DNA from 3 places in the Halomonas halophila genome. Region 1 is predicted to be linked to each of the others. Evidence: predicted binding sites of a transcription regulator. Region 1 holds the regulator's gene; each other region holds the start of a gene.

Region 1 (2,258 bases):
CAGTCCTCCGATGACGATGCGGAGGAGCTGCGCGGCGATCTGCTGGCGCTGCTGGGCGGCCGTCGCCGTCGCCGCGAGGGTGCCCTGCTGGAGGCGCTGCTGCAGCTGCTGACGGCGCGGGATGCCATTCGCCACGTCGGCGCCGCCGGCCTGGAGGGGCTGCGGTGATGGCCGGCGATCAGGCCGCGGGGCTGCGCGCCTGGGCGGCCAGCCTCGATCGCCCGGCCGCCGAGGCCGGAAGCGACTCCGTGCCCGAACCGGCAGGCGTCGAGACATCGCCGGCCGAGTCGGCCGAGGCCCCGCCGACCACCCTGGTGGTGGTGGGGCTGCCGAGCACCGCGCCGGAACAGGCCGAGCGAGTGACCGCGCTGCTCGATCACTGGGCCGAGCGAGGACGGCGCTGGGTCGGCGACCCGCGGCGCTGGAAGGTGGTACCCGTGGCCATCTCGAGCCCGCATCTGGCCGTGCTGGCGCAAGAGCAGCCGCGCTGGGCGCTGTGGGTGGGCGCCGACGGCGAGGCCTTTCGCCGCGCACTGGGCGTGCTCGGCCGGCTGGCGGAAGGCGGCGGGCCGCGGCGCCTGATCGCCGTGCATCCGCCGGGGATGCCGCGCCGCGGGCTGCTCGACAACCTGCGCCAGGCCGCTGGGCATTACTTCGGCATCGACCTGCTGGTGCTGGCATGAGGCGCCGCCTGATGCTCGGGGCGCTCGCCGCCCTCGCCGGTTTCGTCCCGACGGCCCACGCCGCCGGCAGCTGGGTGGCCGAGGCGCCCTCGGTGCGTGCCGCGATCGTCGGTCGGGAGACCGCCAGCGAGGCGCTGACGCCGCCCGCCGGCACCGAGGGCCGCATCCGCGAGGTGCGCTGGCGCTTCCGTACGCCGCCCGGCCAGGGCGGGCACGCGCGGCTCTGCCATCCGGCCGGCTGCGTGACGCTGCCGGCCCCACGCGGGCGCAGCACGGCCCTGGCGGGACTGCCCGCCGGCGAGCCGCTGAGTTTTCGCTTCTCGCCGCTGCCGGGGCAGGCCCCGCTGGCGGTCGAGAGGCTGCAGGTGATCGTGAACTTTCAGTAAGGCCCAAGGCCCGTGAGAGCAGAGAGGCGAGGCTGAGCCATGTACACAGCACAAGGCAAGATCGAACAGGACGCGCTGCTGGATGACTACCTGCCGCTGGTGCGCCGTCAGGCGCTGGCGCTGCAGGTGCGTCTGCCGGCGAGCATCGAGCTGGACGACCTGATCCAGGCCGGCACCGTGGGCCTGCTGGAGGCGCTGGGGCGTTTCGATTCGTCCCAGGGCGCGAGCTTCGCCACCTTCGCCAGCCAGCGCATCCGCGGCGCCATGCTCGACGAGCTGCGCAGCCGCGACTGGCTGCCGCGCAGCGTGCGGCGTAATGCCCGGGCCGCCGACGAGGCCGCCCGCCGGCTCGAGCAGGAGCTGGGGCGCCCGGCCGAGGAGACCGAGATCGCCGCGGCCCTGGACATGGACCTCGAGAGCTATCGCCGGCTGCTCAGCGATACCAACAGCGGCCAGCTGCTGCCCTTCGAGGAGCTGATGGCCGAGGGCGGCGAGGGCCGGCTGCTGGAGGACGGCGTCGCCGAGACGCCCTTCGCCCGGCTGATCGACCATCAGCAGCGGACCCAGCTGGTGGAGGCGATCGAGGCGCTGCCGGAGCGCGAGAAGCTGCTGATGGCGCTCTACTACCAGGAAGAGCTCAATCTCAAGGAGATCGGCGCCGTGCTCGGCGTCACCGAGTCCCGGGTCTGTCAGCTGCACAGCCAGGCCGTGGGGCGACTGCGCGGGAAGCTGCGCGACAACTAACCGCATCAAGCTTGGCCGGTCGAGGCCGATAACCATCCACCGGATGGCGACAGGGCTCGGAGGCAATGAGCTTTCCCGGCGCCAGACCGCTGCGAGGGCGCTGTGAACCCTTCCCTGGGCGCTACTTTTGCCATCCATGGCAAAAACCCCTCGCATCGGCCTGTCCCCGGCGCTCATCGGCCCGTATCTCGGGCCACGAACGTCATCCACTTAATCGTCGAAACGCGACAGGGAGTCCCCCATGAACCCGTCCACCCTGATCGGGATCCTGGCCAGCATCGTGATGCTGGCGAGCGTCCTGCTGTTCACCGCCGAGTCGCCGCAGAGCTTCGTCAATCTGCCGGGCCTGGCCATCGTGCTGGCCGGTACCCTGGCCGCGACCTTCATCAGCTATCCGCTCAAGGAGGTGGTGCGGGTGGTGCGCCTGGTGGGCATCGTCTTTCGC
Region 2 (2,258 bases), 270 kb from region 1:
GCTGCCGGGTCCGCGAGGCCAGCTCCTGGTTGCCTTCGCTCATGTCGCCGGCACCGTCCAGCACCCGGTCGCTGCCGTGGCGCACCCGTGCCACGGTGGTGGCGAGCGCCCGGCGCATGCCGTCGAGCTCGCGATACAGCTGGCCGATCTCGTTGTTGCTGCGCGCCTCCACCAGGGTGGCCAGGTCGCCGTCGGCGATGCGCCGGAAATGCGCGATCATCCGCGACAGCGGCCGGAGCACGTTGGCCCGCACGCCCCAGATCACCACCAGCACGATGGCCAGGGCGCCGCCCAACGCCGCCAGCAGCGCCAGGTTCAGCCAGCCGGCCACCGCCGAGAAGCGCTCGGCCAGACCGTCCCCACGCTCGACGGCACCGGCGAAGAAGGCATCGGCGCCGTCCATGAAGGCCTGGCTCATGTCGCTGACCCGGGACTGGCCGGAATCGTAGCCGCCCGCGTCCCCCTCCTGCAGCAGCATGAGCTGCAGCGAGAGCCCGGTACTGAACAGCGACTGGAAGCGTGAGGCCAGCGCCTCGCGGGCCTCCTGTTGCGACTCGGCCACTGGCAGAGCCTGGAAGCGCTCGAAGGCCGCCTTGGCCTGATCCATGTGGCGCTCGGCCTGTTCGAGGATGGGCCCCGGGCGGTCGAAGGAAGGCACCCGCACCAGGTGAGCGGCGCGATCCATCGCCACCTGGGCGCGCAGGGTGGCGATGTAGGCGCGGTTCAGTGCCCGGGACTGGGCGACCTGGACGTCGCGCAGCGTGTCGAAGGCACTGCGGCCGTGGTGGTTGGCGTAGAGGCCGAGGGCTCCGGTACCGAGGATGATCGCGGTGAAGGCGATCAGCACCAGGAACCAGCTGAATCGGATGGTCATTCGATCGAGGAGGCGCATCGGAAAACCTGTCGCTGATGAAGGGGCGGGCACCGGGCCCGCAGGAAGGCATGCCCGGCGTTATATCAGCGATTTATGACATTAAGATTTCGTCGACTTCTTCCATGAATGGCAGCGAAACAAAAGGCATCTCACGCTATCGCTGCCATTCAAGATATCTCGTCCGCAGCCGATAACTCGCTCCGTGTCCAACCCTCATGCTCAACGAGAGACCCTTATCGAGAAGGAGCGTCTTCCATGTCAGATGCCGTTAACGAAATCAGCGCGAGTCGCACGACCCAAACCCCCGACGGCAGCACGCCGCGCCGCCGGGTGGAGCAGGTCCTGGCCGGCTGGCTGCCGCCCGAGGAAACCGCCGCCACAGGATCGGTGAACCAGGGCGAGCTGGTCGCACCGGTGCAGCGGATCAATGAGGTGATGCGCCCCTACGGGGTGGAATTCGAGCTCAGCGAGACCACCTCGCGAGTGGTCACCCGCCTGGTGGACCGGGACACCCGCGAACTGATTCGCCAGATCCCTGCCGAGGAGGTGATGCGCGTCGCCGAGCATCTGGAGGAACTTCAGGGCAGGCTGATCGATCTGGAGGCCTGATCGAGCGCGATCAGACCTGCATGTTCATGATGTCCTTATAGGCCGTCACCAGGCGGTTGCGGACCTGGAGCCCCATTTCCGAGGCGACGCTGGCCTTCTGCATGTCGACCATGACGTCGTTGAGCTCGACGCCCGGCTCGCCAGCCTGGAAGGCCTTGGCCGAGTCGGCGGCCTGGAGCTTGAGCTCGTTGATGCGCTGGATCGAGGACTGAAGCTCGCCGGCAAAGCCGCCGTTGCCCACGGCGGTGTCGAGCTGCTGCCCCTTGGCGGCCTCACCGCCGGCCTGGGTGGCCAGCGACTGCATCTGGGCGAGCGCCGAGGCGAGAGCGGGTGAACTCATCGGGAACCCCTGTGATGGACATGGTGATCGATGGAAGCCAAGGCTAGCAGCGCGCCCTTGGCCACCATGCCGGCAATTGACGCGCAAAACTCGGGTTTTTCATACCTTTGGCGTGACACCCCCTGCGGATAATGGCCGTCATCACAGTTCCGCCCCGGACGGGCGGCGAATCGCGACGGACGGGAACGCAGTCGATGCCTTCATCTAGAGCCCAGGGTCCAGGCGTCATCTCCGACGGGAGGCCCGCATGAGCAGTGGCGCCTCCGCCACCGGCGGCCAACAGGCCCAGACCTCTCCCTTCGCGCAGCTGTCCCGGCAGCTGCGCGGCAGCCCCCTGATCGCCCTGCTGATCGTCGGCGCGGCCGTGGTCGCCATCGCGGTGGCGCTGCTGCTGTGGGCGCGCAGCCCCGACTATCGGGTGCTGTTCAGCAACCT
Region 3 (2,258 bases), 250 kb from region 1:
TGTCCAGGGTCTCGGCTCGGAAGTCCATCAGCCCGCCCAGAGTCCCGCCGCTGATGGCGTCCTCGTCCAGGGCTCGGACGTTGCCGCTGGAGTCCGGATAGCCGACCACGGTGCGCTGAGGATCTTCCGGCGAGGCCATGGCTTCCAGCTTGAAGCTGCGATCGCCCATCACCAACGGCTGGCCATTGGGCAGGCTGACGTTGTAGGACTTGCCGTCCTGGATGTTGAGACGCAGGTCCATGCGCTCGCTGAGCTCGTGGACCAGCTGGTCGCGCTGGTTGAGCAGCGCATTGGGCGCCTCGCCCTGCTTGGCACGTGCCAGGGCGATCTCGCGGTTGATCGAGCCCAGCTGCTCGGTGGTGTTGTTGATCTGGGTGACCTCGTCCTCGATCTGGCCGTTGATGCCGTTCTGCATGTCCTGGAGGTAGCCGTCGAAGGAGCGGAACTGGGCGCTCAGGGTATCCGCCGAGCCGAGCACGCCCTGGCGGGCGGCCGGGTCGGAGGGTGCGCTGGCCAGGTCCTCCATCGAGGAGAAGAAGTCCTGCATCAGCGGCGAGAGCCCGGCGGCCTCGTCGGCCAGCAGGTTGTCGATCTGCTCCACCTGGGTGCCGTAGGTTTCCAGCGCGCTGGTCTTGCTGGTGGCGTCATTCAGCTGGTCGGCGACATAGCGGTTGAACTGGCGCTGGATATCGTTGACCTGCACCCCGCCCGTGCCCGTGCCGCTCTCCCCCAGCACGGTCACCTCGCGGTTGTAGCCGGGCGTGTAGACGTTGCTGATGTTGTTGCTGGTGGACGCCAGGGCGTTCTGGGCGGCGTTGAGGCCGCTGAGGCCGGTGGAGAAGATGCTCATGACAGATGTTCCCTTTTGCCGATTCTCTGGCTATCGGCCGCGGCGGGCCGGACTTGAGGCCGAATGTCCTTGAGCCGGGGACTGAAAGCCCCCGGGAAAATGCCGATCAGCGTGACGCCAGTCGCTGGCCCTCGGGCAGTGGCCCCAGGGTGTCCATGACCGCGATCAGCTTGTCGGCATAGGCCGGGTCGGTGGCATAACCGCCGCGCTGCAGGGCCCGGGCCGCCTGGTCGGGCGTCGCGGCCGAACTGACGCCGGCATAGCGAGGATTGTCGCCGATCAGACGGGCGTAGTCGGCGAACGCTGCCTGGAAGGAGTCATAGACGCGGAAGCGATCGCGCACCGCCTGGCGACGGCCGTCGATCACCTCATGGGTCAGGATCTCGGTGGTCTCGCCCTGCCAGCGGCTGCCGGCCTTGATGCCGAACAGGTTATGGCTGTTGCCGCCGTCGGCGGTGGGAATCTCGCGCCGCCCCCAGCCGGTCTCCAGCGCCGCCTGGGCGAGGATCAGCTCGGCCGGCACGCCGCTCTCGCGGCTGGCCTCACGGGCCGGGCCGGCGAGCCTGGCTAGGAAGGCCTGAACGTGCTCGGGCCGGTCCGCCATCGCGGCCGGATCCGCCACGGCGGACGCCGGCTCATCCACGCCGGTCTGAAGCGCCTCGAGGAAGGAGGTCGGCGCCGATGACGCGTCACCCTCGGCCCGCGCGCCAGTGTCCGGCTCGGCCATCAGCGCATCGGTCAGCGGGCGCGGCGTGCCGCGGGGAATCCCGGCGATCAGCGCCTCGATGTTGCGGTGACTCGAGGCCGAGGCATCGCGCCCGCCGACCGAGCCCTCGAGCTGGGCCACCAGCTGGTCGGCCAGCCCCAGGCCACGCTCGGCCACGCTCTGCGACCACTGCTTGTCGAGCATCTCCTGATACATGTCGCCGGCCTGGCTCTGGAGCAGCCCCGAGGTCGGCACCGCCTCGCGCATGCTCTTGACCATCATCTGCACGAACAGGGCCTCGAACTGCTGGGCGGCGCCCTTCAGGCCCTCGCCGGAATCATTGTGCTTGAGGCGCTCCAGGCCCTGGATGTCCAGGGCGAACTGGCCGCGGGCGGTGTCGGGAGCATCCAGGCTCATCAGATGATCTCCAGTTCGGCGCGCAGCGAGCCCGCTTCCTTGAGGGCCTCGAGGATCGACATCAGGTCGTTGGGCGTGGCACCCAAGGAGTTGAGCGCGTCGACCACCTCCATCAGGTCCGCGCCCTCAACGACCTTGAGGGTGCCGGGCTGCTGCTGGATGCTGATCTCGGCATCCTGGGTCACCACGGTCTGGCCGTTGCCGAACGGGTTCGGCTGGCTGACGTCCACGTCGCTGTCGATGACGATCGACAGGTTGCCCTGGGCCACCGCTGCCCGGCGCAGG

Evidence for each region. The regulator FliA, encoded in region 1, starts transcription of late flagellar genes. The targets are predictions, from matches to a motif close to CTAAAGTTNNNNNNNNNNCNGCCGATA.
Region 2: the regulator FliA is predicted to act here: its motif matches at 1,041-1,067, upstream of QWG60_RS16170 (flagellar protein FlaG).
Region 3: the regulator FliA is predicted to act here: its motif matches at 882-908, upstream of flgK (flagellar hook-associated protein FlgK).

The regions. Positions count from the first base shown of each region.
Region 1 is NZ_CP129121.1:136,598-138,855, forward strand. It holds gene flhF (flagellar biosynthesis protein FlhF) at 1-168, shown strand, start outside; gene QWG60_RS00595 (hypothetical protein) at 168-683, shown strand; gene QWG60_RS00600 (flagellar protein FlhE) at 680-1,069, shown strand; gene QWG60_RS00605 (RNA polymerase sigma factor FliA) at 1,109-1,813, shown strand; gene QWG60_RS00610 (motility protein A) at 2,055-2,258, shown strand, end outside.
Region 2 is NZ_CP129121.1:3,431,059-3,433,316, forward strand. It holds gene QWG60_RS16165 (methyl-accepting chemotaxis protein) at 1-874, opposite strand, end outside; gene QWG60_RS16170 (flagellar protein FlaG) at 1,130-1,483, shown strand; gene fliE (flagellar hook-basal body complex protein FliE) at 1,494-1,823, opposite strand; gene fliF (flagellar basal-body MS-ring/collar protein FliF) at 2,071-2,258, shown strand, end outside.
Region 3 is NZ_CP129121.1:3,446,036-3,448,293, forward strand. It holds gene flgK (flagellar hook-associated protein FlgK) at 1-850, opposite strand, end outside; gene flgJ (flagellar assembly peptidoglycan hydrolase FlgJ) at 957-1,973, opposite strand; gene QWG60_RS16260 (flagellar basal body P-ring protein FlgI) at 1,973-2,258, opposite strand, start outside.